DNA from 3 places in the Candidatus Pelagibacter sp. PS_17 genome. Region 1 is predicted to be linked to each of the others. Evidence: riboswitches for the same ligand, from Rfam matches in the RefSeq annotation. Region 1 holds a riboswitch; each other region holds the start of a gene.
The links. A riboswitch is a leader RNA that binds a small molecule or an ion and turns the genes downstream of it on or off. The one in region 1 is predicted to bind S-adenosylmethionine.

Region 1 (10,369 bases):
GGGATTTATCAAAGCTTGCAGTTGGACAATGCAAATATGTTTTAATAGTTAATAATGATGGTGGAATTTTAAATGATCCAGTTTTATTAAGATTAAAAGAAAACCATTATTGGTTATCACTTGCTGATAGTGATATTTTATTATGGGCACAAGGCGTTGCAATCAATTCAGGTCTTAATGTTAAAATTATTGAGCCCGATGTCTCCCCTCTTCAATTACAAGGACCAAACTCTGGAAAAATTATGGAGGCTTTATTTGGTGAAAGTATTAATGATCTTAAATATTATTGGTTACGTGAATTAGATTTGGATGGCATTCCTTTAATTGTCTCTCGAACAGGCTGGTCTAGTGAACTTGGTTATGAGTTATATTTAAGAGATGGATCTAAGGGTGACAAACTTTGGGAAAAAATAATGGCAGCTGGTAAACCTCATGGATTAAAACCAGGTCACACATCATCAATTAGACGTATTGAAGGTGGAATGTTATCGTACCATGCTGATGCTGATATTAACACTAACCCTTATGAATTAAATTTAGGACGACTTGTGAACCTTGATACCGATATAAACTTTATCGGAAAAGTTGCTTTACAAAAAATTAATAAAGATGGTGTTAAAAGAAAACAAGTTGGTGTGATCTTAGATTGTGAACCCTTAACTGGACCCAACACTACCTTTTGGGAAATCTTAAAAGATAATCAGCAAGTTGGTAAAATTACTTCTGCAGTATATTCACCAAGACTTAAACAAAACATAGCCCTTGCAATGGTTACAATTAATAATTCAGAGATTGGAACTGCACTCGATGTTAAAATGAATGACAAAATCATTAAAGCAACAGTTGTTGAAAAACCTTTCTATGATCCTAAAAAGAAGCTAGCAAGTTCCTAGTAAGTCAAGTATTCATAAACCATGTTATCTCCAAAAGATTATATCTCTCTTTACTTGCTCGTAATTGTTCTAACAGTTGTTTCAGTTAACTTCATGTACCGTCTTTATTTTTAGTAGAAACCTCCATCTTTAGCTATGAAAGAAAATTTTATTAAGCTTATTGATTTGTAATCAATAGGTCCGCGGTTAGAATCCGTGCGGGGGCACCATCATCCAATAAAATCAGATATCTAAGTGAAGGAATGAGAGTTAATCAACTAAAAGGTCGTAGAATTTAAAGATTGATTAATAAAACTATTATAGCGATAGTTATTAACACAGCACTGACAATAATATAATTCAATCTAATATTAAATTTTTTAAACACTATTTCAGTAATCTTTTCCCAGAATAATACGATTAAGAAGATGATTATAGCTGGCAGAATATATTTGATCATAAATCCATAATTATTGTGTAAGCTAAATAAGTAAGTTCAATGGCTAATAGTATTTCAAGTCCAGACATAATTTAAACCTACCAAACCTTATATCAGGTGTCCAGTTGATGGAATGAAGACGAAGATAACTGCTTGTTTAATGTTCATTTTTTATAATATGTCATTTATAGATGTACTCCACATAGGATCTGAATGCTTATCCCAATAGAGTTTGTGAATTTTTCTTGTAATATCCCCTACCGTTCCTTGTTTAATATTTTCCCCACTTACTTTTGTTATTGGCATTACCCCTCCTGCAGTTGAGGTTGCAAATAATTCTTTAGAGGATTTTAACATTTCAATCGTTATAGATTTTTTATTAACTTTGATATTTAGTTCTTTTGCTAAATCAATAACAGTTTGTCTTGTGATACCTTCTAATACTCCATGGTCTGGGGTATTAATTCCATTTTCATCAACTGAGAAAATATTAAAGCCTGGGCCTTCAGAGATATTATTATCCTCATCAACTAATAAAGCAGTATGATGTCCTCTCTCATAAGCATCAAGCATACCGGTGACTAAATCCATCCAATGATAATTTTTAATAGTAGGATCAACTGAACTTGGAGGAATTCTTGTTATATCGGTTAAATATACATCTAATCCTTTTTCAAAATCTTCTGGTTTAAGTATCCAACCAAAGGGTACTGCAAAAGCCATAAAACGTGGTGTCGCTTTTCGAGGATCTCTAACAAAATTTGGAGACATTCCTCTTGTTTGTATCATTTCAACATAAGAATCTTCAAGATCAGCTTTTTTAACACAGCCTGCTAATATTCTTTGTATTTCTTCACGACTAAGTCTGCATGGCATTCTCAGTTTTTCTGTTGATTTAAAAAAACGATCAATATGTTTATCTAATTGAAAAAATCTATCCTTCCAAACATGGACAACATCATATGTGGCATCAGATCTTAGAAAACCCCAATCTAAAATAGGAATTTTAGCTTCAGAAAGTTGAATGAATTCACCGTTCATCCATGCCGATCCTTTTGGAAAAATATCACTCACCAACAAACCCTACCAAAACTTAAATCAGGTGTCTAGGTGATGGAATTAGCTAACACTAAATAAGGATAAAGAGATCTTGAGAATGGTTAATATTGTTATTTAATAATCCAAAAAATGATATTTATTATATAAACCAAAATACCATAAAATAAGAACATTAGAAATTTGTCTTTTCCTGACTTTTCTTTCCAATTCAAAGTAAATAACGCAGCAGGTGATGCAACTAGTAAAATAACCCCAACAACAATTACCAATACTGATAAAATTATAAATACATTCATAAATTAATTTTTATCATATATTTTCTTAAATATTAAATCTGTCTTTAATTGCATAAAACCACACCGCTAATCTAAAATAAAATGTTCTTAACTGGGGGAAGATAAATTTCTTAGGTAATCCTTTATAAATTTTTGAAATATCTAACTCTTTACTGTTTGATAATACTAACTTAGACAATTGTTTTCCAGTCCAAGGAGCAGCACTCACTCCAACCCCATTATAACCAAATCCATAATAAATCTCTTCATTATCAATTTTACCAATGGAGGGAGTTAATTTTTGAGATAAAGCAATTAATCCCCGCCAATTATAATCAATATTAATATCTTTCCATTTAGGAAAAATATCTTTTAAAAATTTTTCCATTTTCTTAGACATATTTAAATTAGATTGATCACTGCCACTTAAATCCCCTCTAGTGCCAAATAAAATTCGGTTGTCAGGTAACTTTCGATAATAATATAAAAGATTTTTAGTATTAGCTATTGGAGAAAATGTTTTAAAATTATGTTGGTCAATTTCTTGCTTCGTTAAGGCTCGGGTGACAATAATATTTGAAATTACTGGTAAAATTCTTGAATTCATCTCTGGGATTAAGCCTTCTTGATAGAACCCGTTTGTTGCAACAACTATTTTTTTTGATCGAATAGATCCTTCTTTCGTCCTTAAAATATAAGCACCATTCTCTTTATCAATTTTATCCACTTTAGTGTGCTCGAAGATTTTTAATTGTTTAGATAAAGCATATTTTGCAATGCCATTAACAAATTTAAGAGGATTGATTGCAAAACCAGGTTTATAAGAAAAAGCTCCAAATTGCTCTGTGCCACCATGGCCAATTTTATCAAAGTCTTCTTTTGAATAAATCTCAGTTTCAATGCCAAACTCTTCTCTGTAAGCTTTGGCTTGTTCTTGAATATCTTTAAACTTATTTGGATGATGGGCTACAACGTAATTACTATCCCCCGTTACATCACAATCAATATTATATTCTTGTATAATATCTTTTGTATAATTTGAGCCTTCAACAGAGTTTTTAAAGAACTTTTTAGTTTCATCATTGCCGTAAATAGATTGCATCTTTTTAAAAGACATCTTACTTGGCGGTAGAGAACAGAAACCTGCATTACGAGATGAAGCCCCCCAACCTATTTTTCCAGCTTCAACTAAAATGACCTCTAAATTATGATTTTCTATTAAATTAATTGCACAGGATAAACCAGTGTACCCTCCACCTATTACAACAATTTCTGAGCTGACATCTTTATTAAGTTTATCTAGATTTAAATTTTCGCTTGAATGATCTTCCCAATAACTACTAACTGGGGTGTTAAATTGATAAATATCAGAATGATAAATATTTTTCATTAACAAGACCCTAGCACGCAATTAATACTTAATTCTAGTCAAACTTCTAATTTTTTAGGATTTGAAATGAACTTAAAAGACTTAAGCCCTATTTTCATAGGGCTTAAATTAGATTAGTTAAGCAGCACTTGCTCTTTGCTCTATGTGCTCTTTATTATTAGAACTTGAAGAAACCTTTTGAAACAATTTAATAGGAACTCCTTTTGATAAAATATCTAATACCGGGCAATGTGTATTTACCGTATCAATCAATTTATCTATTTCTGCTTTAGGTGATGAAGATTTAATATCAACAGTACCAGAGATGGATTGAAAGCCAGGTCTAGTGTTTTTATTTAAAGCTAAAAAACCCTGAAGATCTAATTCACCTTTTAATTTAACACTAACACTCTCAATATTAATACCCGCTGCTGTAGCAAATGCTTTATAGGTTATCTCCTGACACGTTGCTAACGCTGCTAATATTAACTCTACTGGGCTCGGACCTTCGTCTTTACCACCAAAACTTTTGGGTTCATCAACAACTAATTTATGCTCTCTAAGAGTGACTACAGATTGAAGTCCTTCTTTAAGAATTGAGTTGCTTTCATATTGGACCAAAGCATTTTTGGGGTTGGCTGTAAAATCCTTCTGTAGATTGCTTATTGTTTCTTTTAGATTGTTACTCATTTTTTTTCTCCTGTTTTAGTGCTTCGACATATGTCAGGCGCACAATTTAGTTAAATGCCCTTCTTAATTTATTTACGCTTTGTCTCCATATTCAGTCATATGTTTTGGAATTCTTTTATTTTTTCCATACATAAAATGATTTTCCATGTTCTCTCGATATTTACTTGCTGGAACAGTTAAACCAATTGACTCAGCAACTTCCCTAATCAACATTGGGTTTGCTCCACAGCATACTCCAAGGTAATTAATACCTAGCTCATAAGCATCTTTTGCAAATTTACCTATTTCATATCTATTACAAAAGTGTGGGTCCAATGCTGTTGGAAACGTTCTTCCATGAGGCGATGGACATGCACAATTACTTCTGTCCGGTAGGTTAAAAAATGTTGGGTAATCTTCACTGGTTCTATAAGGAATAGGTAAAGCTCCAACATGGCATTTAACTGCTTTTCTAATTTCTTTTAAAAAAGGAAACATAGTAGCAGGTCCTCTAAAACAATTTAAACCTACAACATCGGCCCCTAATTGCTCTAGCTCTTTACAAGTATCAACAACTGATTTTCCATCTCTCATTTTATTTTCACCCATTGGGGATATGGTTAATACAGTTGGTAAACCTGTTTTTTTCATAACTTCTAAAGCTTTAAAAGCTTCTTCAGCATAATAAAAAGTTTCACCAATTAACATATCAGCACCTTCTTCAACGGCCCAACCAATCATCTCTGTAAACATTCCTTCAACTTCTTTTTGAGATTGTGGATCATTATGTTTCCAGATATTTGAATTTGAAATATTACCTGCCATCAAATTTGGTTTTGATCCTTTAGGAGTATCTAGTGCTACTTTTTTAGCAATTTTTAATGCTGAACGATTTAGTGGTTCGAGAAGTTCTTCCTTACCAATAACACGCATTTTTTCTCTGTGTCCATTATAAGTAAAGGCCTCAACTACATCAGATCCTGCGTGTTGAAATTCTCTATGTAAGTTCTCTAAAACTTCAGGATGATCTAATGACACCATTGGGACAAATTCCCCTGATGACATGTAGCCACGTCTTTCTATCTCAAATAAAAAACCTTCTGCGCATATAACCGGTCCTTTATCTAATCTTTCTTTTAATTTATTTGTGCTCATTTTTTTTCCTCTTGTTTTGGAGAAAAAAGGTCACAAAATAATAAGAGGTTATATTCATAGGCCTCTTTTCTCCTTTTTAGTGCTTAAGCAAATGCAGGGCGCACAATATGGTTCAACTGCCCGGCTTAATTTTATGAAAGATAAAAAAAAACCACCTGTCTAAAGCGGTGGTTGAAGCGTCGCTTTAGCAGGATTTGTAACGCGCTCTGCAATTTAACTTAAATCAGCGCAACTAAATATAATCAACTTTCTCTCAAACTGTCAATTGAAAAAATAAATAATAGTTAAAATTATGAGAATAATGACAATCCAAATACTAAGATTAGTTAAGAATTGCTTTAATTTAGAATTAGATTGTAGAAAAGCTGGGAGTACTAATAAGAGTATCCCTAGCATATAAACAAAGGGTATTATCTGATCTGCCATTTATATCAATGATAGCTTCATCTTTTTTGAATACTTTTTCTGAGGTGAATTTTTTATAACTGCTTGAGCACAACGCATGACTCCTCTTTTTTTATCAAAAGTCATTTTGGGTTCACCATACAATTTCCATCCATTGGATATGGCCTCCGTTACACGATGGCAAAATTCTGAAGTGTCGTCACTTGTAATAAATCTATAACCTTTCATAATCAGACCTTAACAAGTCCTAAATCATGTGTCTACGTTCAGTTTATTATTATTATTTTAAGTCTTTATGCTTCTACAGTCATTACTAATTTAATGAATAGCCAGCTGATCTTACGGTTCTAATTAATTCTTTAAATCCATCAATATTAATACTTTGTCTAAGTCTTCTTATATGAACATCAACTGTTCTTGTTTCAACATTGATATTATCAGACCAAACATTCTCTAGAATTTGATCTCTTGAGTAAACACGTTTAGGGTTTTTAATAAAAAAATTGATTAAATCATATTCCTTGGGTCCCAAATGAATTTCTTTGTTTTTTCTAAAAACACGTCGTGTTAATCTATCCACCTTAAGGTCTTCGAATTCAACAATATCAGAAACTAATGAGGGCTTAGATCTTCGAAGTAGCGCTTTTATTCTTGCAAGTAATTCTGGGAAACTAAAGGGTTTGGTGATGTAATCATCTGCACCAGAGTTTAACCCTTTAATCTTATCTTCATCCTCACCCTTAGCAGTAAGCATTATGATTGGAATTTCTTTAAATTTTTTTTCTTTTTTTAAAATTTTACAAATTTCTACGCCAGAAAAATCAGGTAACATCCAGTCTAATAAAACAAGATCAGGAAATAATCTTTTAATATCTTCAATACCCTCATTGCCATTGTCTGATGATGAAACTTTATAACCTTCTTTTTCAAGGTTATATTTAACTAAAGTGATAATAGGTTGTTCGTCTTCTACAATATGAATGCTAACGCTCATTAGTTTGGATCAAAATCTTTACCTTTAGGTCTTGCTCCTTCAATATGCTCTCCCTCGATTAGATAAAATAAAGCTTCAGCGATATTAGTAATATGATCTCCTGCTCTTTCAATATTTTTAGTCACAAACAATAAGTGTGTTGCTAGATCTAAATTTTTTTTATCTTTGCTTAAGAAATTTGCAACTTCATTCATTGCGATATGTGTTAAATCATCTACTCTCTCATCTGATTTCCAAATTTTAACAGCAGCTTCTTTTGACTGGTTAAGATAAGCATCCAAAACATCTTTCAATTGTCTTTGAACTAACTCCCCTAATCTTTTTAAACTGGCAATTAACTCTTCTGGAAGATCGCGTGGTAAAGGTTTGATCTTTTTAGCAACACTTTTTGCTAAATCACCAATACGTTCAAGATCACTTGAAATTTTTAAAGTTGAAATAGTTAATCTTAAATCAATTGCCATCGGGGCTCTTTTAACGAGTACTGTTACAATCTGCTCTTCAATAGTTGCTCTTAACTCATTAATTTTTTCATCATTTTTAATAATGTTTTCAGCAGCTTCTTTATCAACTTTGATGATGGCCTCCATTGAGTCTGTCAACTGAGCTTCAACTAAGCTACCCATTTTAATTAAGTTATCATTTAAACTTTGTAATTCATCCTCGTAGGATTTAACAATATGTGTAATATCTGACATAATTAACCAAACCTCCCTGTAATATAATCCTGGGTCATTTTATTTCCAGGGTTTTTAAATATTTTCTCTGTTGTATCCACTTCAATTATTTTTCCTAAATGGAAAAAGCCAGTTCTTTGAGAAACTCTTACAGCTTGGGACATTGAATGAGTAACAATGACTATTGTATAACTTTTTTTAAGTTCATCAATTAATTCTTCAATTTTAGCAGTGGCAATAGGGTCTAGTGCCGAACACGGTTCATCCATTAAAATAACTTGAGGATTTACTGATATGGCTCTTGCAATACATAATCTTTGCTGCTGACCTCCAGATAAACCTGTGCCTGCTTCATTTAACCTGTCTTTAACTTCGTTCCATAAAGCTGCTTTTTTTAAACTATTCTCAACAATTTCATCCATATCTGTTTTATTTTCTGCTAAACCATGAATGGTTGGTCCATAAGAAATATTATCATAAATACTTTTTGGAAAAGGATTGGGTTTTTGAAAAACCATACCAATTTTCTCTCGAAGTCCTACAACATCCAGATTTTTGTCAATGATCTCTTCATCATCTATTGTAATTGATCCTTCAACTTTACAAATATCAATAACATCATTCATTCTGTTTATGCATCTTATGAAGGTTGATTTTCCACATCCAGAAGGACCGATTAAAGCTGTAACTTCTTTGTCATAGATATCCAAATCTACATCAAAGAGTGCTTGTTTTTCTCCATAATGCACATTTAAATTACTGCTTTTAATTTTTATTTTATTATTTTTCATTACCACTTCCTTTCAAATTTTTGTCGTAAGTAAACTGCTATAAAATTTAATGTAATTAAAAAACTTAAAAGAACCATAATAGTTGCTGATGTTTTTTCTACAAACCCTCTTTCTGCTTGTTCAGACCATAAATAAACCTGTACTGGCAACGAAGCTGATGGATCCGTTGGAATAGATGGAATATCGACCACAAAAGCAACCATACCAATCAATATTAAGGGCGCTGTTTCCCCAAGCGCTTGGGCCAAACCAATAATAGTTCCTGACAAAGTGCCTGGAATTGCTAAAGGCAGAACATGATGCGTAACTGATTGAACTTTAGATGCGCCAATTGCAAGCGCTCCTTCTCTAATTGAAGGAGGTACTGCTTTTAAGGAAGCTCTACATGGAATAATAATTCTTGGTAAAGTCATTAAGGCTAAAGTAATTCCTGCAACTAATGGAGTTGATCTTGGTAGATGAAAGGTCCCAAGCAAAATACCCAAACCTAATAATCCAAATACAATGGAAGGTACTGCTGCTAAATTATTTATATTAATTTCTATAAAATCAGTAATTTTATTTTTAGGAGCAAATTCCTCTAAATAAACTGAAGCTGCAATAGCGATTGGAAAAGATAATAATAAAGTAATTACAATGGTAAAAAATGAACCCACTAAGGCTCCACCAATTCCTGCAAGTTCAGGGTTTCTTGAATCTCCTTTAGTAAACAAATATGAGTTAAATATTTTATTAACTTTTCCTTCATTAACTAATTCGTCATAAAGATTTAATTGAAAATTATTAATCCGTCTTCGCTCTTCTGGAAGTTCTCTAGGGTAATTACCTTTATGCAATTGATCAAAATCATCTGATGCAGTTAGTTTTAATACAGTGGTTTGATTTAAAGCTTTTGGATTATCAAGTAAAAAGTTTCTTATTTCATATTCATAATCAGGACTAAATAAATTAATTAATAACTTTTCTTCAGTTAAACCATTAACTTTTTTTACTTTAAGAATACTATCAATTGCTAGTTCATAGTAATCTGTATTTTCTAAATCTTCGAGTGGAGGCGATTCACTTAATTCTAAAGTGTCAGCATCAAAATTTACCTCAACATCGATAGTTGTTTTTAAAAATGCGCCACTGCCTTTTGAAAAGATAGCATTTAATAAAAAGATTACAAAAAAAATTGCCAGTAAAATAGAAGTTAATCCATAGAGCTTAAATCTTTTTTCAGCATTATGTCGTTTTTTTAATCGTTGCTCTTTATTCATATTTTTCTCTATATTTTTTAACAAATCTTAAGGCTATGTAGTTTAAAATTAATGTTGCAAAGAAAAGTGTTAAGCCCAATGCAAAAGCAGATTGTGTTTTTGGACTATCGAACTCCTGATCGCCAATTAATAACATTACAATTTGAGTGGTGATGGTAGTGGTAGACTCAAGTGGATTAATGGTTAGATTTGCGGCTAAACCAGCAGCCATTACCACAATCATTGTTTCACCAATGGCTCTTGATACAGCTAATAAAACCGAGCCCACAATCCCTGGTAATGCAGCAGGAATTACAACATTTTTAATAGTTTCTGATTTAGTTGCTCCAATTGCATAAGATCCATCTCTTAAAGATTGAGGGACTGCATTAATCACGTCATCAGATAATGAAGACACATAAGGAA
Region 2 (10,369 bases), 430 kb from region 1:
AGATCTATTTCTTGCAGAGTAAGCAAGCAGAACAGGGGCTTCAAAACCTGGAATTAATCTTTTATAACTATTTGTTGTAGCATTTGAAAAAGCATTAATTGCTTTTGCATGTTTTAAAATTCCACCAATATAGTGAAGTGCTGTTTCAGATAACCCTGCATAAGCATCACCAGAAAAAACTGGTTTGTCGTCTTTCCAAATTGATTGATGAATGTGCATACCTGAACCGTTATCTCCTGCAATCGGCTTTGGCATAAAAGTTGCTGTTTTTCCAAATGAATGTGTAACCATTTGAACTACATATTTATATAATTGAACATTATCAGCTTGATCAACAAGTGTTCCAAAGTACATACCAAGTTCATGTTGACTTGGTGCTACTTCATGGTGATGTTTTTCAACTTTAATACCTACCTCTTTTAAACTTTTTAAGTATTCACCTCTCATATCTTGTTCACTATCAACTGGAGGGACTGGAAAGTAACCACCTTTTACTGGAGGTCTATGACCCATATTTCCATTTGCATACTCTGTTCCAGAATTATAAGGACCTTCTTTACTATCTATTTTAAAACCAGTGTTGTTTGGATCATTATTAATTCTAACATCATCAAAAACAAAAAATTCAGGTTCAGGACCAAAAAAAGCTTTATCACCAATGCCAGATTTTTTTAAATATGCTTCTGCCTTTTTAGCTGTTCCTCTTGGGTCTCTCTCATAAGGAGATCTTTTAACAGCATCTAAAATATCACAAAAAAGGATTAGAGTATTATGAGATGTAAAAGGGTCCATAATCATTCTAGAAGTATCAGGTATTAAAATCATGTCAGACTCGTTAATTGCCTTCCAACCAGCAATAGATGAACCATCAAAAAATACACCTTCATTTAACATTTCTTCATCAACGATAGTGTGATCCATTGTTAAATGTTGAAGTTTTCCTCGAGGGTCAGTAAATCTTAAATCAACAAATTCAACTTCTTTTTCCTTCATGAATTTTAGAACATTGGCAGCAGTCATAGTTTCTCCTTTTTTAAATTTTGTGGTCAATTAATAACAAATGTTTCTTTAATAATATTGCTTGAATAATAAATATCACCTATGCGTTTTTTACATATGAATTACAACATTATTTGTTAAATTATCAATCAATTATTAGTTGAAATATGAGCTTATTAGATAAAGAACCTGTTAAAAGAGCTGAAAAATTTCTTAAAAACTTTGACCAATCCTTAGAGGTAATAGTTTTAGAAAATTCAGCAAGAACAGCACAGGATGCAGCAACAGCTTTAGCTTGTGATGTAGGTGCAATTGTCAAAAGCTTATTATTTAAAGCGGAAAATACTTTTATATTATGCTTAGTAGCAGGCGATAAGAGGTGTTCATTAAATAAACTAAAAAAAGTTAAAGATAAAAAAGATATTTCAATGGCATCACCAGAAGAAGTTAAGACACAAACGGGCTATACAATAGGGGGTGTCTCACCTGTTGGGCATTTAGAGAGAATTGAAATTATAATAGACAATTCTTTAGAAAGGTTTAATGAATTGTTTGCTGCAGCAGGACATCCAAACTGTGTATTTAAAACAAACTATAACGATATTCAAAAGATTACGAATGGAAAAGTTGAAGATATAATTGAATGAGACAACCTAGATTAATTGATTATACATTATTAGTAGTTTTAGCTTTAATATGGGCATCAGCTTTTTTTAATATCAAAATTGCAACAGAATCTTTTGGACCAATTACAATTGCATTCTTGAGAGTTTTTTTTGGATCAATTCCAGTATTATTATTATGCTTTTATAAAAAAATTAAGATTGAAGCATTTTCCAAAGATTGGTATTGGTTTGCTATAATAGGATTTGTCAATTTGGTATTACCTTTTTTCTTAATAGCTTACGGTGTAAAATCTGTACAAAGTAATTTGGCAGCAATCTTAATGTCAACAACACCCTTGAGTTCAACAATATTGGGTCACTTTTATACAAAAAATGAAAAGTTCAATTTAGTTAAAACTTTTGGAATACTAATTGGTTTTTCAGGTATTATTTATTTGTTTTCAGATAATTTATTAATAAATGATAGTAATTTTATTTCTGCGTTATTAATATTGCTTGGGTCAACTTGTTATGTTATTGGAGGAGTTTTAACTCTTAAAATTAGTAAGAAAAAAAATGAAAATGTAACAGGCTCTATATTAATTTGGGCTATCCTAATTTTAATACCATTTGTTTATTTTATTGAAAAACCATGGAATTCAATTCCAAGCATTGAATCTACAATATCAGTAGTTTATTTAGGAATGGTTTCAACAGGTGTTGCTTGGTTGCTAAGATTTAAAATTCTAAAAGATAATGGTCTTATATTTCAATCACAAGTCTCTTACTTAATTCCAATATTCGGTACTATATTGAGTTATATTTTTTTAAAAGAAATAATAACACCTAAAATTTTATTATCTTTATTAGCAGTTGTTGTTGGAATTTACTTTGTTAAAAAAGCAGATCAAAAAAAAACTACTTAAACTGAACCATTTCTTTAATATGAGATGGTCTTGTTTCGCAACATCCACCTAAAATAGTAGCACCAGCATTTTTAAATTTTTTAACAAAATTTGCCATCAATTCGGGTGTTAAATCTTTTCTTTGACCCAAAAATTCATTTGGGTTACCAGTTTTACTGACATTATAACTATTAGTATAACCATCTTTAGGATTAGTTGTCACAAAAGCATTAAGCTTAAATCCAAACGGAACACCTAAATTTTTTACTTCTTCTAAATTTTCATAAAAGTTTTCAGGTGAAACACAGGATAAAATTAATCCTAGTAAATTATTATGTTTAATATTGTTAATAATATCTGATATTTTTTCACCACTTGGAAGATTTATTCCTTCAGAAATGTGAGCACCTATTAAGTATGGCTTATTAAATTCTTCAATTGCTTCAATTGCTAATTTAAACTCTTTTACACTAGACAAAACATCTAAGTAAAAAAAATCAATATAAGGATCTAATAATTTTGCTTGATCATAAAAATTTTGCTTAATTTCATCATCTGGTCTTGTATCTTCTTCGTATGTTAAATATTGAGGTGGAAGACCGCCTGCAATTAACACGTTAGGATGTTGTTCTTTAGCTTTCTGAGCTATTTCACCAGCTTTTTTGTTTAAGTATTCAAACTTATCTTCAATTTTATTATCACGTAATCTTATTCGTCTAGTAGTAAAGGTTGCTGTAACAATAACTTCAGCACCCGCTTTAATAAAGTCTAAATGTGTGTCTAGTAAGAGTTGATGGTATTCTTCTTTTAAAACAGCATTTGCACTCCACAATGTGCCGTTTGGCTTCATACCACGAGCTAACAATTCTTGTCCCATACCACCATCTAAAATTCGTGTTGTTTTAAAAAAATTAATATCCATTTTTATTCCTTACTTTTTTAGTGCTTTAGCTCTATGCAAGGTGCACAATACAGTTCAACTACCTTTACCAATTATATAATGATTTCCTTTTTAGCAGTTAGCACCTGCAATATGGATCAAATCGGTAAAATATTTATATATCTATTAGACTGATTAGTAAATCACTTCTTGAATAATATTTTAGCATTAAATGAGAAGGATCTTCTCTCACCATCAACGTTAAATGGATAAGCTGTGTGCATTAAATAATTTGGAAAAATCAATAGGTCTCCTAATTTAGGGTTTAAATTATAGATACTTTTACTTAAAAAGTTTTTTTGACCATTAATAAAATCAATAGTTCCATTAGTTTTAATCTTTTTATTCTTAACTAATTTATTTTGATTCATATCTTTTGGGATTTTAAGATATCCAACACCTGACAGTTGTCCTTCATGATAATGAATTGGATTATATTCATTTTTTAATTGCCTAACCACCCATAGATTTATTATCTTAATTTCTTTAATTTTTTTAACGCCTGACTTATCAAGGTAAACTTTAATATTTTTTAGTAATTCTTTAGACAAACTCTTATTAATTAAAGTTTTGGGTATCTTAATTTCATTCCTAATTTGACTTGCAAGTTTAGAGCTATAATCATTTTTTTTAGATAATTGAGACTTATCAATGTGATTATTTAATATAGTAATAATTTTTTTGGATAACTTTGTTTTTCCTATAGTGGGTCCAAATGCTCTAAATATTTTCATAATCTTTCTATAATAATTTAATACTTCTGTTATGCAAACAACTTCAGTCCCATTCGAATAGCGACAAATATGACAAGTCCTGATGTCACTAGAGCTAATATTCTTGCAGGAAAAATTTTAAGATTTAAATAGTTTCCAAGCTGGCCGCCTATTAAAACAAAAAAAAATAATGGCCAATAATCATAAATTCCATTTATTGTTGATGCCTTTGTAAATTGGCCAGCAAGTCCTGATAAAGAATTAATCAGTATGAATAATGATGCTGCTGTTGCAATGTTTTTTGCTTTATCTACTCTAATTAATAACAATATAGGGCTTAAGAAAATTCCACCACCAATTCCAACTACACCAGACACAAATCCAATAGATGCACCAATTAATATTGATAATATTTTTGGTATCTTTTTATAAACTTCAATTTTTTGATCAAAAGATTGAAATTTCATGAGAAGTAGAACTCCTGCTAGTGCTAAGACTAAAAAAAGTAAAATTTCAAAAATTTCTTTATCTACTGATAAAGATCCTCCTATGAATGCAAGTGGCACAGATGATATCAAATATGGGGTAAGGATCTTAAAATTGATATTTCCAGCTTTAATATAATTTATACAATTTCCTGATACGACAATAATATTACAAAAGAGAGCAATTACAGGAAAGATCAAGTAAGGAATATCCCAAATTAATAGAAGGGCTAGATAGGTAGAGCCACCACCAAAGCCAACACTTGAATATAAAGTTGCTGTTAGAAGAAATAAAAATGATAATATAATCATGAAAATTATTTTAAATTTATGATTGTAAATATAGCACTTTTAACTGTTACGGACACCAGAACTTTTGAGAACGATAAGTCTGGTGCGATCTTAGTAAAAAAAATAGAGGAGGCTAAACATAAATTAATAGATAGAAAAATTTGTAAAGATAACAAAGATGACATTATTAAAATCCTTAAAGATTGGATTAATCAATCTGAAATAGATGTTGTAATTACAACAGGGGGCACTGGGCTTACAGGTCGAGATATTACACCAGAGGCAGTAAACGAGATAGCTGACAAACATATACCAGGTTTTGGAGAGGTGTTTAGAACAATAAGTTTAAAAACAGTTGGTACATCGACCATTCAATCTAGGGCTTGTGCAGTACTAGCTAATGGCAAATATGTATTTGCTTTGCCAGGTTCTTCAGGGGGAGTAACGGATGCCTGGGATGGAATTTTAAAACATCAGTTAGATATAAATCATAAACCTTGTAATTTTGTAGAACTATTTCCAAGACTTAAGGAAAAATAATTATTTTTGATATTTTTCTTTCCACTCAGAATAAGGCATACCATAAACATGCTCACGTGCATCTAAGTCTGAAATTTCAATACCTTTTTTCTCTGCTTCTTCTCGATACCATTTTGATAAACAGTTTCTGCAAAAGCCAGCAAGGTTCATAATATCTATATTTTGAACATCTTTTCGTTTATCTAGATGTTTGAGCAATCTTTCAAATGTAGCAGACTGTAATTCTTGTTTTTTATCTTCTCTCATAATTAAAATATTAGACACATTTCAATTAAGCACAAGATGTAGGCTGTATTCAATCTTAAGTAGAAAAATTAATGTTTAAAATATAGATATTATCATCTTTTTTTGTTTAAATATTTTATGGCTATTAAAAAAAAGATGGCTGGTAAAAAAAAGAAAACAGCCAAAAAGTCAAAACCTAAAGTTAAAAAAAAATCTAAAATTATTAAAAAAGTTAAAAAGAGTGTGACTAAAAAGAAGTTACACAAACCAATCAAAAAAAATAAGCTTAAGAATAATAATAAAAGAGAGAGGATAAAAATGAGCACAGAAACAGTAAAAGGTGGACGATCTCCGTTACTAGATACGTCTCACTTAAATGTCAAATTTCCATTTAAAGAAAAATATGGAAATTTTATAGGAGGAAAATTCGTTGAACCAAAATCAGGTAAATATTTTGACAACGTAAGTCCAATCAATAATGAAGTTATATGTTCCGTTCCAAGGTCAGATGCAAAAGATGTTGAGGCTGCATTAGATGCTGCACATGCTGCTTTTCCTACTTGGGGAGTTACATCAATAACTGAAAGATCTAACATGCTACTTAAAATAGCTGATGTTATTGAAAAAAATCTAGAACTATTAGCTACTGCTGAATGTTTAGATAATGGAAAACCAATTAGAGAGTGTATGGCAGCTGACTTACCATTAGTTGTTGATCATTGGAGATATTTTGCTGGAGTAATCAGGGCAGAAGAAGGTTCGGTTTCAGAGATAAGTAATAGTGAATATTCTTATCATATACCTGAACCACTTGGTGTAGTTGGACAGATTATACCATGGAACTTTCCATTATTAATGGCAACATGGAAACTTGCACCAGCACTTGCTGCAGGTAACTGTGTAGTTTTAAAACCAGCTGAACAAACACCTGCATCAATCTTACTATTAATGGAACTTATTGGAGACTTATTGCCTCCAGGAGTTGTTAATGTTGTAAGTGGTTTTGGTCTTGAAGCAGGTAAACCATTAGCTTCTTCTAAAAGAATTAGAAAGATTGCTTTTACAGGTGAGACTACAACTGGACGTTTGATCATGCAATATGCATCACAAAACTTAATTCCAATAACTTTAGAATTAGGTGGAAAATCTCCAAATGTTTTCTTTGAAGATGTTATGGATCAAGATGATGATTTCTTTGATAAATGTCTTGAAGGTTTTGCAATGTTTACTCTTAATCAGGGTGAAGTTTGTACTTGTCCTAGTAGAGTGTTAATCCAAGAATCTATCTATGATAAGTTCATGGAAAGAGCAGTTGCTAGAACGAAAGCAGTCAAGCAGGACAATCCTCTAAAAATGGAAACTATGATTGGTGCTCAAGTATCATTAGAACAAATGGAAAAAATAAAATCTTACTTAGATTTAGGTAAGAAAGAAGGTGCCAAAGTTCTATGTGGTGGTGAAGTTGCTAACTTAAACAGTGGTTTGGAAAAAGGAAATTATATCCAACCTACTATTTTTGAAGGCAATAACTCTATGAGAGTTTTCCAAGAAGAAATTTTTGGACCAGTTGTATCTGTTACTAAATTTAAAGATGAAGCTCATGCATTAGAAATAGCTAATGATACTCTTTATGGTTTAGGAGCAGGTGTTTGGACTAGAAATGGGAATATTGCTTATAGAATGGGAAGAGGAATCCAGGCTGGTAGAGTTTGGACTAACTGTTACCATGCTTATCCAGCTCATGCTGCTTTTGGAGGATACAAACAATCTGGAATCGGTAGAGAAACACATAAAATGATGCTTAATCATTATAGACAGGTGAAAAACTTACACGTGTCTTACAGTGAGAAAAAATTAGGCTTCTTTTAACAGATATATTATAATGGCCTGTATTAAACTACAGGCCATATAACTATGAAAGTTTCAGCAACCCCTTCAGCTTTAGAACTAATTGAAGATCTAAAGAAAGATCATGGTAAAGAATTACTCTTTCATCAATCTGGTGGATGTTGTGATGGAAGTGCTCCAATGTGTTACCCTGTTAAAGAATTTTTAGTAAGTGATGACGATGTTTTAGTTGGAAAAATTGGTGGTATTCCTTTTTACATAAGTGAAACTCAACATGAAGCATGGAAAAATACAGATTTAATTATTGATTGCATTCAAGGTATGGGTGGAATGTTTTCTTTAGACAATGGAACTGGCAGAAGATTTTTAACAAGATCTGAGATTTGCGTTCCTGAAAAAAAATCAATTAATTAATTAAATTTCATTTTAACTCTTAGTGTAAGTAAAATTACTATAATAATAAGATAGATTAAGGGTTCAACTGTAACTACTTTAACTAACCATAAGTAGTGAATAATTCCTAATAAAGAAATTATATAAACAAGCTTGTGTAGTTTTTTCCATTTATCTCTCAACAACCTTATCATTCGTTTAGATGAAGTAAGAGCAAGTGGCACTAATAAAAGCCAAGCTAAAAATCCAGCAAATATAAATTTTTTTTTTATAATATCATCTCCAATACTAGACCAATCAAAACGATAATCTATGCCAACATATGTCATCATGTGTGCTGATGCATAAAAAAAAACAAACAACCCAAACATTCTCCTATAGCTAATCCAAAAATTTAATTCAGTAAATTTTTGTAAAGGAGTCATTGCAAGAGTTATTATGATAAAACGAAGTGTCCACTCACCAGTTACATGTGTTATTTTTTTCACAGGTTCTGGACCTAATTGATTAAAAATAATTTGATAAACAATGATTAATATTGGCAGTAAACAAAAAAAGAAAATTGGTATTTTTATATATTTCTGCATGTTTTATAAAACAAATTTATGTATCTAAAAGTTTTTCTTTAAATCCATACCTGAATATAAATGTGCAACTTCATCACCATACCCATTAAACATTTCAGTCTCAATCCTAGGAGCTAAAATACCTTCACCTATGACACGTTCTGTTGCTTGTGACCATCTTGGATGAGAAACATTTGGGTTAACATTTGAATAAAATCCATATTCTCTTGGGGACGATCTCATCCAAGATGATGTAGGCATATTTTCAACTAATTTTATTTTAACAATTGCTTTTGCACTTTTAAAACCATACTTCCAAGGAACAAAAATTCTTAATGGAGCTCCATTTTGATTAGGCAATGTTTTTCCATAAAGCCCAGTAACAACTGTTGTTATAGGATGCATAGCTTCATCAATTCTTAATCCTTCTCTATAAGGCCAATTTAGAACAGGGTATCTTTGGCCATTCATTTGTTCAGGGTCATAAACACTTTCAAATTCAACAAATTTTGCAGTATTTTTAATAGATACTTTACTAAGTAACCTACTTAGAGAAAATCCCATCCAAGGAATAACCATTGACCAACCCTCAACACACCTTAGTTTGTAGATTCTTTCTTCCGAAGGAAATAAAGAAATTATTTCTTCAGCTGAAATCGTAACTGGATTTTCTACTTCCCCCTCAATAGTTACACTCCAAGGTTTAGTAATAAATTCTTGTGAATTTCTATAAGGATCACTTTTACTGGTACCAAATTCATAATAATTGTTATACGTCGTAATATCTTCATATGATGTTAGCTTAGTTTTATTTTGTGAATAAGCATTGTTTAAGAATGGTATACTGCTCAAAGATATTGAACCAACACCAAGCCCAATTGATTTAATAAATTTTCTTCTTTTATTGTAAATTAATTCTGGTGTAATTTCTGAATGTTTATATTTTTTCATTTTTTAATAGGATTACCTTTTAACCATTCACTTTCATCATTTTTATAATGTTCTTTTTTCCAAATAGGTGATCTTTTTTTGATTTCTTCAATTATATACCTAGATAATACGTAAGCTTCATCTCTATGTTTGCAGGCAACTGCGATAATTATACTAGTTTCTCCAAGCCCCACATAGCCCTTTATATGCTCTATAAAGACTGCTTTATCTATAATTTTAAGTTTTTCTGTAGTCTCTTTATAAATTTCTTCAAAACTTTTTAGTACTAGTTCGTCATGACTATCATAAGCTATACCAATAACTTCTTTATTTTCATTAATATTTCTTACATTTCCTGTAAAAATAATTGAAGCTCCGTATGTAGATGATTTGATAAATGCTTCTGCTTCAGAAGTTTTTATTTTATTTTTTTCAATATCTATAATTTTTGCATGTAACATCAGCCACCGCCTATTGGAGGTATAATCCCAATTTTTTGATCTTTTGTAATTTTAAAATTATCATTAACAATATTATTATCTTCAGAGCAAAAAGCAGAGCTTTTAACTATTTTTATAAAATCTTCATTACCTTTAAAATTAATATCCAAGTAATCGATGATTTCTCTTCTTAAATCTTTGATTTCAATTTTTTCTTTAAGATCAAATTCTAAGTAATCTTTATTGCTAAAATCTCTACTTGCTCCAAATAACTCAAGTTTAATTTTCATGTTTAAAAAATATCTTTTAAAAACTCTGGTAGTCCATCAGGATTGATCCATAGACCACTTTTTCCACCTTCTTTAATTAATAATTTCACATTATCAATTCTAAGATGTGGGTTTACAATTTTACTAAGATCATAGATTGTAATTAATGCAGCATTAACTCCCATAATAGCTTCCATTTCAACACCAGTTTTTGCAACAG
Region 3 (10,369 bases), 120 kb from region 1:
TAAAGAATATATTATCATTGCTGGAGTACCAATATTTGCTGCAAAGGTAGTAATAAAAGAAGTGTCTAATTTTGGATTATTTTTGCCAAGATAATAACCAATACCAACTACAAAAAAGACAGGAAATAAAACCTCAAACAGTTTTAGATATATTTCCATTAATTATAAATTCTAATCAATGTTGGGTATCTAAGAATATTTTTGTCTTTATTAAAAACAGAAAGACAGTTCTTGGAATTAAGTTCATTAGTTTTATGGGTAATAATAACAATAGTAGCTTTATTATTTTTTTTGTCAGGAGTTTGGATTAATCTTTTTACTGAAATTTTATACTTAGCTAGTCGGTTTGTGATTGTTGATAAAACACCTGGTTTGTCTTTAACTTCAAATCTCAAATATAGTGAATTCACATAATTATCAACGTTGTAACACTTAATTAATTTACGCTTATTGCCAGGAATGCCAAATGGCTTCTTAATATTACCTCTTAAAATTGAAAGTAAATCTGATAATAAAGATGAAGAAGTAGGTCCAGGGCCAGCTCCCTCCCCTTGCAATATACTTTCACCCACAGGTTTTCCTTCGAGAATAACAGCATTCATAACACCACCAACGTTACCAATATAAGAACTTTTACTAACTAAGCATGGGTGTACAGTTTCAAAAAGTTGGCCATTAATTAGTTCTGAAATGCCAAGGAGTTTGATTCGTAAATTTAATTGATTGGAAATTTCTATGTCTTTTAATTCAATTTTTTCAATACCTTCCATTAAGCATTTATGTTTTGAAATTTTAGTATTAAAAGCTAGAGCAGACAAAATTCTTACTTTAGCAAATGCATCAAAACCATTTAAATCTAATTTAGGGTTACCTGGTTCAGCGTATCCCAATTTTTGAGCTTTTTTTAATACATTTAAAAAACTATCATTAGAATTTTCCATTTCTGAAAGAATATAGTTAGAAGTACCATTTAAAATTCCATAAACTTTAGAAATTTTGTTAGTTGCAAGACCCTCTTTAATGGTTCTTAATATTGGAATACCACCAGCAACAGATGCTTCAAATTCTAAATTAACATTATTTTCCTCTGCTAATTTTCCCAAATAATCACCATGTTTAGAGATAAGTGCTTTATTAGGAGTGATTACATGTATTTTATTTTTTAAAGCAGTTTCCACAACTTTTTTTGAAATCCCATCTGACATACCTATAGCTTCAAATAAAATATCTACTTTGGTCTTATCAAAAATTTCTAATGGGTTTTTAAAAAAAATTTTTTTATTAACTTTAAATCTTCTTTTTTTAGAAATGCTTCTTGCCGAAACAGCTACAACGTTAATCTTTTTACCTGTCTTAAGTTCAATATCTTTTTTTTTAGTATTAAGTTCATTTAACAAATAAATACCAACTTGTCCTAGACCAACTACAGCAATGTTGATTATATTTTTCATCTATTGGTTAATATCTGGATATTCTGCATTTTTTGAATAATCTTTAAGAAAGAGGTTAAATTCATCAAAAGTCATAGATTTGTAATCACCAGTTTTTTTTAATATCTGAGAAAGTTTTTTGTCATCATTAGACTTTTTAATAGGATCTTCATTCCAATAAGTAGATTCTTTGTTTAATGAGCACGAAGTTAAAAATACAATTAGGGATAAAAATAAGTATTTCAAATTAATCCTTTTGTTTCATTAAAACCATATTTGATATTCATATTTTGTATTGCTTGACCTGCCCCACCTTTAATCAAATTATCAATAACAGATAAAATAATAACTCTATTTTTATACTTAGTTTTACAAATTACTATAGAGCAATTATTTGTGTTAATTACATCATTTGTACTTAACAATGAATTTGTTTTTAAAATTTTAACGAATCTGTTTTTTGAATATTGACTCTTTAAAGTGTTTTCTAAATTTTTAATACCTACACCTTTGTTAAGGTCTAAGTAAATAGTACTAAGTATCCCTCTAAACATTGGTGTTAAATGGGGTGTGAATGTAAAAGAAAATTTCTTTTTAGTATAGTTTTCGATTTCTTGTTGAATTTCAGAGTTATGTCTATGGAAACCCACACCATAAGCGCTTAAGGATTCATAAAGATTTTTTTCCTTATATTTTTTATGCACACCTCTTCCAGCACCAGAGTAACCAGATTTTGAATCTATAATAACATTATCTGTTTTTATTAAATTTTTCTTAACTAATGGAATAAGTGGTAAAAGTATTGATGTTGGGTAGCAACCTGGACATCCAATAATATTAAATTTCTTTAATTTGTCACCATTGATTTCTGGTAATGAATAAATTGATTTTTTAATATTTTTGACAGATCTGTGTTTTTGTTTGTACCATTTTAGATAATTTGATGCTTTATTAAGTCTAAAGTCTGCAGCTAAATCAATTAATATATTGTGTTTTAATAAATCATTTGAAATATCTTGTGCTTCACCATTAGGTAGAGCTGTAAAAACAAGGTCTATGTTTTTTAAAAGTTCTTTATTGTATCTAATAATTTTAGGTAATTTTTTTGAACTTAATGATTTTTCATAACTAGAGATATTTTTTCCAACAGACGTATTACCACAAAGATATTTAATGTTAACATTGCTGTGTTTAACTAATAATTTAATTAATTGAACACCAATATAACCTGTAGATCCAGCAACTAAAACATTAAGCTTAGGCATTTTTTTATTATAGCAGTTTAGAGTTAAAAAAGAATTATCTTTTCGAGAATTGGAAGCTTCTTCTTGCTTTTCTACGACCAGGTTTTTTTCTTTCAACTGATCTAGAGTCTCTTGTATTAAGTTTTTCTGTCTTAAGTACTGCTCTATTCTCTGAATCAAATAAGATTAATGCTTTAGCAATACCATGAACCATTGCACCAGCTTGACCTGTGTGACCACCACCTGCTACGCTACATCTTACATCGTAATCAGTTGCTTGGTTTATAATCTCAAATGGTCTTGTGATTTGCATTTTGTGACTTCCACTTGTGAAATACTCATCCATAGTTCTGCCATTAACGTAAATTTTGCCTGTACCTTTTTTCACCCAAATTTTTGCAATAGATTTTTTTCTTCTACCAGTTGCGTATTTACTATCTTTAAAATCTAATTTAATTTTAGGTTTTTTTGTAGAAATTTTATTTGGTGTAGCTGCTGTTTCCATATTAATTTCTTATTAAATTTTTACTGTTTAATTTACCTAGGTCTAAAAGTTTTGGGTTTTGTGCTGCATGAGGGTGTTCTTCACCAGCATAAATTTTTACTTTAGTTAACTGTTTTCTTCCTAGAACTCCCCCAGGTAACATTCTTTTAATAGCTAATTTTAATGTTTCACCAGGTTTATTTTTTTCTAATAACTTTTCAGGAGTAATTTCTTTAATTCCACCTGGGTGACCAGTATGTCTATAATATTTTTTATCTTTAAATTTTTTTCCTGTGAACTTTGCTTGTTCAACATTTTTAACAACAACAAAATCACCATCATCCATGTGAGGTGTAAAAGTTGTTTTATTTTTTCCTCTAACAATCATAGCAATAATAGAAGCCAATCTGCCAACTACAGCATTTTTAGCATCTATCTCAAACCAGTTACTGTTTAAATCACCACTTTTTAGAAATTTTGTCATTGTGCGAGGATTAATACTATTATTAGATATAATGTCAATTTTATATTTCCCTTGCAATATCTTGCTTAAATGATATTTTTATATAGCCGATTTGTTCCTATTGCAGGCTAGTTATTGCTAAAAAGGATTTTTTACCCACATTATCGGTAGGCGCATTTGAACTGTATTGTACGCCTTGCATAAAGCAAAAGTACTAAAAAAGGAGTATTAAGATGAGTACAAAAAGACAAAACCCTGAGACTATAGCTATACATGGTGGTGATTATAGAAGTGATCCAACAACCAAAGCAGTAGCAGTTCCAATTTATAGAACAACATCGTATCAATTTGATAGTACTGAACATGCTGCGAATTTGTTTGCTCTTAAGGAATTTGGAAATATTTATACAAGAATAATGAATCCAACAAATGATGCTCTTGAAAAAAGAGTTGCTTCATTAGAAGGAGGATTAGCCTGTTTAACAGTAGCATCTGGACAAACCGCATCAACTTTTGCAATTTTAAACGTTGCACAAGCTGGAGATAATATAGTCAGCTCTACGGATTTATATGGAGGTACTATTTCGTTATTCACGCATACATTAAGTAAACTTGGTATTGAAGTTAGATATGCAGACCCTTCTGACCCAAAAAACTTTGAAAAAGCTGTTGATGATAAAACTAGAGCTTTTTATGGTGAGACTTTACCAAATCCTTATTTGAGAGTTTTTCCAATTAAAGAAGTTTCTGATATTGGTAAAAAATACAATATACCATTAATAATGGACAACACAGCTGCCCCTGTAATTTGCAAACCTTTAGAACATGGTGCTGCTGTAGTAGTTTATTCATTAACAAAATATATAGGTGGTCACGGTACAGTTGTAGGTGGAGCTTTAGTTGATGGAGGTAATTTTGATTGGACAGCTGATCCCAAAAGACAACCTTTATTTAACGAACCTGACGCAAGTTACGGTGGAGCTATATGGGGAAAAGTGGTTCCAGAATTAACTGGGGCTAATGTTTCTTTTGCAGTAAGAGCGCGGGTTACATTACTAAGAGATCTTGGTTCTGCCCTATCACCTGACAATGCATTTGGAATTATTCAAGGGCTTGAAACTGTTGCTCTTAGAATGAAACAACACTGCTCAAATGCATCAAAAGTTGTTGACTATTTAAAGAAAAATAAAGAAGTAACAAGAGTAATCTATCCAACAGAACATGAAGGTAAAATTGCTGATCGTGCTAAAAAATACCTTAATGAAGGAAATGGTGGTTTAGTTGGTATTGAGCTCAAAGGTGGTATTGAAGCAGGTAAGAGATTTATCGAGTCTTTAAAAATGTTTTATCATGTTGCAAATATTGGAGATGCAAGAAGTTTAGCAATTCATCCTGCAACAACAACTCATAGTCAGTTAACAGAAAAAGAATTGTTAGCCTCAGGTGTAACTCCTGGATACGTAAGATTATGTATTGGTATTGAGCATATAGATGACATTATTGAGGATTTAGACCAAGCTTTAAATAAATCTTCTAAAGGGAATTTGAAAGCAGTTAGTTAGAGTTTTTATATAATATCAAAAAATAAGAACTCAAAACTAATATTGAACCTAGCTGGTGTAGTGAAGCGTATGTAATCTCTACACCAGAAATCAAAGTTATAATTCCTAAAAAAATTTGAAACAAGATAGCAACATCAAAAAATAATACATATTTAAAATCATATTGTTTTTTAAAATAGATAAAATTTAAAATGATTATAAAAAATAAAAGCAAATATGCAGTTGATCTATGCAAAAATTGAATAATTGATGGGTTGTTAAATAATTGAGTAGTAATTAAATCACCATAACTAACATCATTTGGAAAAAAACTACCATTCATATCAGGCCATGAATTATAGATAAGACCACCATCTAAACCTGATAAAAAAGCACCCAAAACAATCTGTAAAACTATCAATTTAAGTATGAATAATAAAAATAAATTTGGAATTTTATTTTCAAATTTCTTAATTTTATGAATATCTAAAATATACCAAAAAATTAAACATAAAATAAATAAGGCCAAAGATAAATGAATGCTAAGTCTAAAGTGACTAACGTCATTATTTTCAATTAATCCACTAGATACCATATACCAACCGATGAATCCTTGAAGACACACAAGAAAAAAAATCCAATAATATTTATTAGAATAATGCAGAGTTTTTTTAAAATAGAGAGTAAAGAAAAGCAAAGGCACTAAAGTAAACAAACCTACAAATCTTGCTAACAATCTATGAGCATACTCCCAATAAAAAATTACTTTAAATTCATCTAAGGACATGCCGTAGTTAATATTTTTATATTCAGGAATTTTTTTGTATTCTGTGAAATAAAAATTCCACTCATTAATATTCATAGGTGGGAGTATTCCAGTAAAAAGCTCCCAAGCTGTGATTGATAAACCAGAGTCTGTTAGTCTAGTAAGACCACCGACAGCTACCATAAGAACAATTAATGAAAATAAAGTTATTAACCACAATTTTAAATATTTTATATAGTTGTCGCTATTTACAAACATAAATTATACTTATAATAATTATCTTAATAACCAATTGAATAAATGTCGCCTACAAATAAAAAAAAACTAAATCAGATTAGAATTAAGCTTGATAAACTTGATAATGATTTACTTAAATTAATCAAAAAAAGATCTTCATTAGTCAATGAAGTGCTAAAAGTAAAAATCCATAAAAAAGAAATAATTGATCAAAAAAGGATCAATTTTATACTTAAAAAAATTAAAAAAAAATCAATACAAACTAATATTGACCCAAAAATCACTAATAGAATTTGGAAAAATATGATTTGGTCTTTTATTGATTACGAAAAAAGAAATTTTAGAAAAAAATAGTACTATTTACTGTGTGGAGGTAATTTTTTTTCCACAAACATTTCATGTTTTCTTGTAGAAGGGTTATATTTCTTTGCAGACAATTTAACTTTAGCTTTTTCACCACCCGCAGGTTTTTTAACATAATAAAAAAAAGGACTATCAGGTTTAGCCTCTGGTACTAATCTAACTTTAACGTGCGTTTTTTTTGCCATTTTATTTTAAACTTTTTATTTTTTTTATTAAATCGGAAATCTTTTTAAGTTTATTTTTTAAATTATAATCAGCATTTATAGAATTATTTGGTAATTCGTCAAGTTTTAATGATTTATCAGAATTAAGAACTTTTTTAACACCAATAATTGTCATTCCTTGATCTTTGAGTAGATATTTAACTTTTTTTAAAACCTCAATAGTATCATTATTATAATATCTTCTATTACCATTTAAAATTTTTGGCTTAATTTGCTTAAATTCCTTCTCCCAAAATCGAATAGTATGAGTATTCAAGGTTCCTTTTTTTTTATTTACAAGACCAAGAATTTTAGCAACCTCACCTATTGACTTATAAGCATCACTATTTTTATGAATCATTCTTAGAATTTACCAAATCTTTAAATTCCTTAGAAGCTTTAAATAAAACAACATCTCTATTAGATATGGTTGTTTGTTCTTTTGTTTTAGGATTTCGTCCAATTCTACTTTTTTTTGCCCTTATAGAAAAAGTACCAAATTTAGAGAGCTTTAATTTTTTTTCTATTTTTAAATTGTCTACTATTGTAATTAGAAAATCATCAATTAAATTTTCAGATACATTTTTTGAAAAACCAATTTGCATATAAATTGAATTTATAAGATCTTTTTTTGTTAAGTTGGTTCTTTGCATTAACTTATGTTGTTTCTTATCTTTTCTATTAAATTTCCAGTGACAATTCTAGTGCAAACACTTAATGAGTTTGAAAAACCTATATAATCTGTTCCACCATGACTTTTGATAACTGGAGAATCTAAACCTATGAAAATTGCACCATTATAAAGTCTGGGATCTAATCTTTCTTTAAATTTTTTTAAATTTGAAATATTTAGTAAAGATGAAATTTTACCAAAAATATTACCTGTCATGGCTTTCTTTAATTCACTTGTAATAAAATTTGCAGTACCTTCGGCTGTCTTCAAAGCAATATTCCCAGTAAACCCATCTGCAACGATAACATTTACATCGCCATTCATTAACTGATTACCTTCTATATAACCCTTAAACTCAAAGTCAGTGTTATTTCTTTGATTTAATTGTTGGTAAGTTTCTTTGATAATCTCATTACCTTTAATTTCTTCAGACCCTATATTTAATAAAGCAACTTTAGCGGTATCATCAGGATATAACGATTTAAATAACGAAGATCCCATTATAGAAAAATCAATTAAATTTTTTGGACTACATTCGATATTAGCTCCTAAATCTAACACTACACTCATATTCTTTTTATTTGGCCATAAAGCAGAAAGAGCTGGTTTATCAATGTTTTCAATCATCTTTAGATTAAGTTTTGAAATAACAAGTAATGCTCCAGTGTTACCGGCAGAAATAACTATGTCAGATTTTTTTTCTTTAACACTTTGAATGGCTAACCACATACTAGTATTTTTTCCTCTTTTAGCTCCTTCTAAAGGACTATCAGTTCCTTTAACCAAATCTTTGGTGTGAATTATTTCAAATGAAGATGTGGGTAATTGATTGATATAATTTTGGATTTTTTCCTTATCACCAAAAATTTGATAAAAAGTATTAGTGTTACTTTTATAATGATGATTAATTCCATCAATAATTTTTTTTGGTGAATTATCTCCACCCATTGCATCAACTGCAATTTTTATTATTTTGCTCATTTAATTTTGGACTTTTATTCCTTAGGATCTAAAACTTGTCTACCTCTATACATGCCTGTTTTTAGATCTAAGTGATGAGGTAATCTGTATTCTCCAGATTTCTTGTCCTCAACAATATTAGTAGATTTGAACTTCATATTCTGAGCTCTTCTCATTCCAGTTCTTGACGGTGATTGTTTTCGTTTAGGTACAGCCATAATAAAATTAGTGCTTAACTACACCTTTTATATAAGAATTTAAAGTATTATTTTTTAAATTTAACCTATAATTTTCAAAATAATTAACCAAATACTCAATATTAGATGAATTATCTAAAAAATTTACCAAAATAGAGTTTCTAGATTCTATATCTAATTCATCCCAACTATGAATTTTGTCGATCATTCCATAGAATAAGTTTAGGTAATCTTTCATTTTTTTATTAATTGATTGATCACCATAACCAATTTCCCTGATGCTTAATTCAACTTGTCTGAAGGTAAAATCATAAATCTCTTGTAGTATTTTTTTATCATTATTTTCCTTATAAACTTTCAAAAAGAAAGCAAAATGAAGTAAAAAGAATATTAATCTATCAGAAAAAGTGTCTTGGTTTTTAAAATCTTTATACAAATCTTTATTTCTAGTTAATTGAACTAAATTGTTGTAAATATTTATATAGTTTTTATCCATGAGAAAATTATTTGTATTTATTATAATATCATTATTTATTTCAGCTTGTACTTTAAAAAAAGTTGAAAAACACCACGGTGTTCATTTTTTAAATAAAAAACAAGAAAAACTTACTGTTAATCAGTCAAATAAAAACGATATTTTAAGATTATTAGGTTCACCATCAACTAAAAGTACTTTTGACAATGATTTATGGATTTATATTGAAAGAAAAACAGATAATTCATCTCTTACAAAATTTGGCAGTGAAAGAATTATTGTAAACAATGTTCTATTATTAGAAATCAACAGTATGGGTCTTCTAGAAACGAAAGAGTTTCTGGATCTCACTAATATGCAAGAATTGAAATTTGCAGAACAAACCACTGAAAATCAATACAAGAAAAACACATTTGTATACGACTTTCTATCCAGTATGAGACAGAAAATTAACGACCCCTTAGGTAAAAGAAAAAGAAATTAACCTTTTCTTAGCCAGCAATTACAGCTAACAATAATAAAGCTACAATATTAGTAATCTTAATCATTGGGTTTACAGCAGGACCAGCAGTATCTTTGTACGGGTCTCCAACAGTGTCGCCAGTTACAGCAGCTTTGTGTGCTTCAGAACCTTTTCCACCGTGATTTCCATCTTCAATATACTTTTTTGCATTATCCCAAGCACCACCACCCGCAGTCATTGAAACAGCTACAAATAAACCTGTAATAATTACACCTAACAACATTGCACCTACTGCAGCTAGAGCAGCAACTTGACCACCTATAGCTAGTATTACAAAGTATAGAACAATAGGAGAAAGAACTGGCAATAATGAAGGTATAATCATTTCTCTAATAGCAGCTAAAGTTAATAAATCTACTAATTTAGCATAATCAGGTTTTTGTTTACCCTTCATGATACCTGGATATTTTTTAAATTGTCTTCTTACTTCGACAACCACTGCACCACCTGCTCTTCCAACGGCTTGCATACCCATTGATCCAAATAAATATGGAAGCATTCCACCAATTAATAACCCAACTACAACGTAAGGATTCGATAAATCAAAAGTTACGACAATTCCTTCAAGCTTTGAACCTGCTACACCTGAAAAGTGTTTGATATCCTCAACATAAGCTGCAAATAATACTAGAGCACCTAGACCTGCTGAACCTATAGCATAACCTTTAGTAACAGCTTTAGTCGTATTACCTACTGCATCTAATGCATCAGTAGTTTTTCTAACACTATTTGGTAATTTAGCCATTTCAGCAATACCGCCAGCATTATCTGTTACAGGACCATAAGCATCAAGAGCAACAACCATACCTG

Region 2: another riboswitch for S-adenosylmethionine. It lies ahead of AC5SML_RS01785 (homocysteine S-methyltransferase family protein); the one in region 1 lies ahead of AC5SML_RS04100 (homocysteine S-methyltransferase family protein).
Region 3: another riboswitch for S-adenosylmethionine. It lies ahead of AC5SML_RS03380 (O-acetylhomoserine aminocarboxypropyltransferase/cysteine synthase family protein); the one in region 1 lies ahead of AC5SML_RS04100 (homocysteine S-methyltransferase family protein).

Annotation. Positions count from the first base shown of each region.
Region 1 is NZ_CM182073.1:760,592-770,960, forward strand. It holds gene AC5SML_RS04075 (glycine cleavage T C-terminal barrel domain-containing protein) at 1-893, shown strand, start outside; gene AC5SML_RS04080 (aminotransferase class IV) at 1,483-2,388, opposite strand; gene AC5SML_RS04085 (hypothetical protein) at 2,481-2,666, opposite strand; gene AC5SML_RS04090 (NAD(P)/FAD-dependent oxidoreductase) at 2,692-4,035, opposite strand; gene AC5SML_RS04095 (OsmC family protein) at 4,153-4,704, opposite strand; SAM riboswitch class V at 4,709-4,773, opposite strand; gene AC5SML_RS04100 (homocysteine S-methyltransferase family protein) at 4,777-5,838, opposite strand; SAM riboswitch class V at 5,905-5,969, opposite strand; gene AC5SML_RS04105 (DUF1737 domain-containing protein) at 6,265-6,471, opposite strand; gene phoB (phosphate regulon transcriptional regulator PhoB) at 6,557-7,237, opposite strand; gene phoU (phosphate signaling complex protein PhoU) at 7,237-7,935, opposite strand; gene pstB (phosphate ABC transporter ATP-binding protein PstB) at 7,938-8,705, opposite strand; gene pstA (phosphate ABC transporter permease PstA) at 8,705-9,964, opposite strand; gene pstC (phosphate ABC transporter permease subunit PstC) at 9,957-10,369, opposite strand, start outside.
Region 2 is NZ_CM182073.1:333,861-344,229, forward strand. It holds gene glnA (type I glutamate--ammonia ligase) at 1-1,020, opposite strand, end outside; gene AC5SML_RS01775 (YbaK/EbsC family protein) at 1,167-1,646, shown strand; gene AC5SML_RS01780 (DMT family transporter) at 1,643-2,530, shown strand; gene AC5SML_RS01785 (homocysteine S-methyltransferase family protein) at 2,523-3,431, opposite strand; SAM riboswitch class V at 3,441-3,504, opposite strand; gene AC5SML_RS01790 (2OG-Fe(II) oxygenase family protein) at 3,593-4,183, opposite strand; gene AC5SML_RS01795 (sulfite exporter TauE/SafE family protein) at 4,213-4,959, opposite strand; gene AC5SML_RS01800 (molybdenum cofactor synthesis domain-containing protein) at 4,978-5,478, shown strand; gene AC5SML_RS01805 (DUF1244 domain-containing protein) at 5,479-5,724, opposite strand; gene adh (aldehyde dehydrogenase) at 6,022-7,572, shown strand; gene AC5SML_RS01815 (DUF779 domain-containing protein) at 7,618-7,965, shown strand; gene msrQ (protein-methionine-sulfoxide reductase heme-binding subunit MsrQ) at 7,962-8,531, opposite strand; gene msrP (protein-methionine-sulfoxide reductase catalytic subunit MsrP) at 8,556-9,461, opposite strand; gene AC5SML_RS01830 (molybdopterin synthase catalytic subunit) at 9,458-9,901, opposite strand; gene AC5SML_RS01835 (hypothetical protein) at 9,901-10,170, opposite strand; gene moaC (cyclic pyranopterin monophosphate synthase MoaC) at 10,173-10,369, opposite strand, start outside.
Region 3 is NZ_CM182073.1:641,904-652,272, forward strand. It holds gene AC5SML_RS03350 (AEC family transporter) at 1-159, opposite strand, end outside; gene AC5SML_RS03355 (homoserine dehydrogenase) at 159-1,451, opposite strand; gene AC5SML_RS03360 (hypothetical protein) at 1,452-1,676, opposite strand; gene argC (N-acetyl-gamma-glutamyl-phosphate reductase) at 1,673-2,695, opposite strand; gene rpsI (30S ribosomal protein S9) at 2,730-3,179, opposite strand; gene rplM (50S ribosomal protein L13) at 3,181-3,642, opposite strand; SAM riboswitch class V at 3,782-3,850, shown strand; gene AC5SML_RS03380 (O-acetylhomoserine aminocarboxypropyltransferase/cysteine synthase family protein) at 3,855-5,183, shown strand; gene AC5SML_RS03385 (COX15/CtaA family protein) at 5,176-6,186, opposite strand; gene AC5SML_RS03390 (chorismate mutase) at 6,229-6,519, shown strand; gene AC5SML_RS03395 (50S ribosomal protein L33) at 6,522-6,713, opposite strand; gene AC5SML_RS03400 (MerR family transcriptional regulator) at 6,715-7,092, opposite strand; gene AC5SML_RS03405 (integration host factor subunit alpha) at 7,082-7,384, opposite strand; gene plsX (phosphate acyltransferase PlsX) at 7,384-8,385, opposite strand; gene rpmF (50S ribosomal protein L32) at 8,400-8,582, opposite strand; gene AC5SML_RS03420 (ubiquinol-cytochrome C chaperone family protein) at 8,590-9,057, opposite strand; gene bamE (outer membrane protein assembly factor BamE domain-containing protein) at 9,056-9,520, shown strand; gene AC5SML_RS03430 (sodium-translocating pyrophosphatase) at 9,528-10,369, opposite strand, start outside.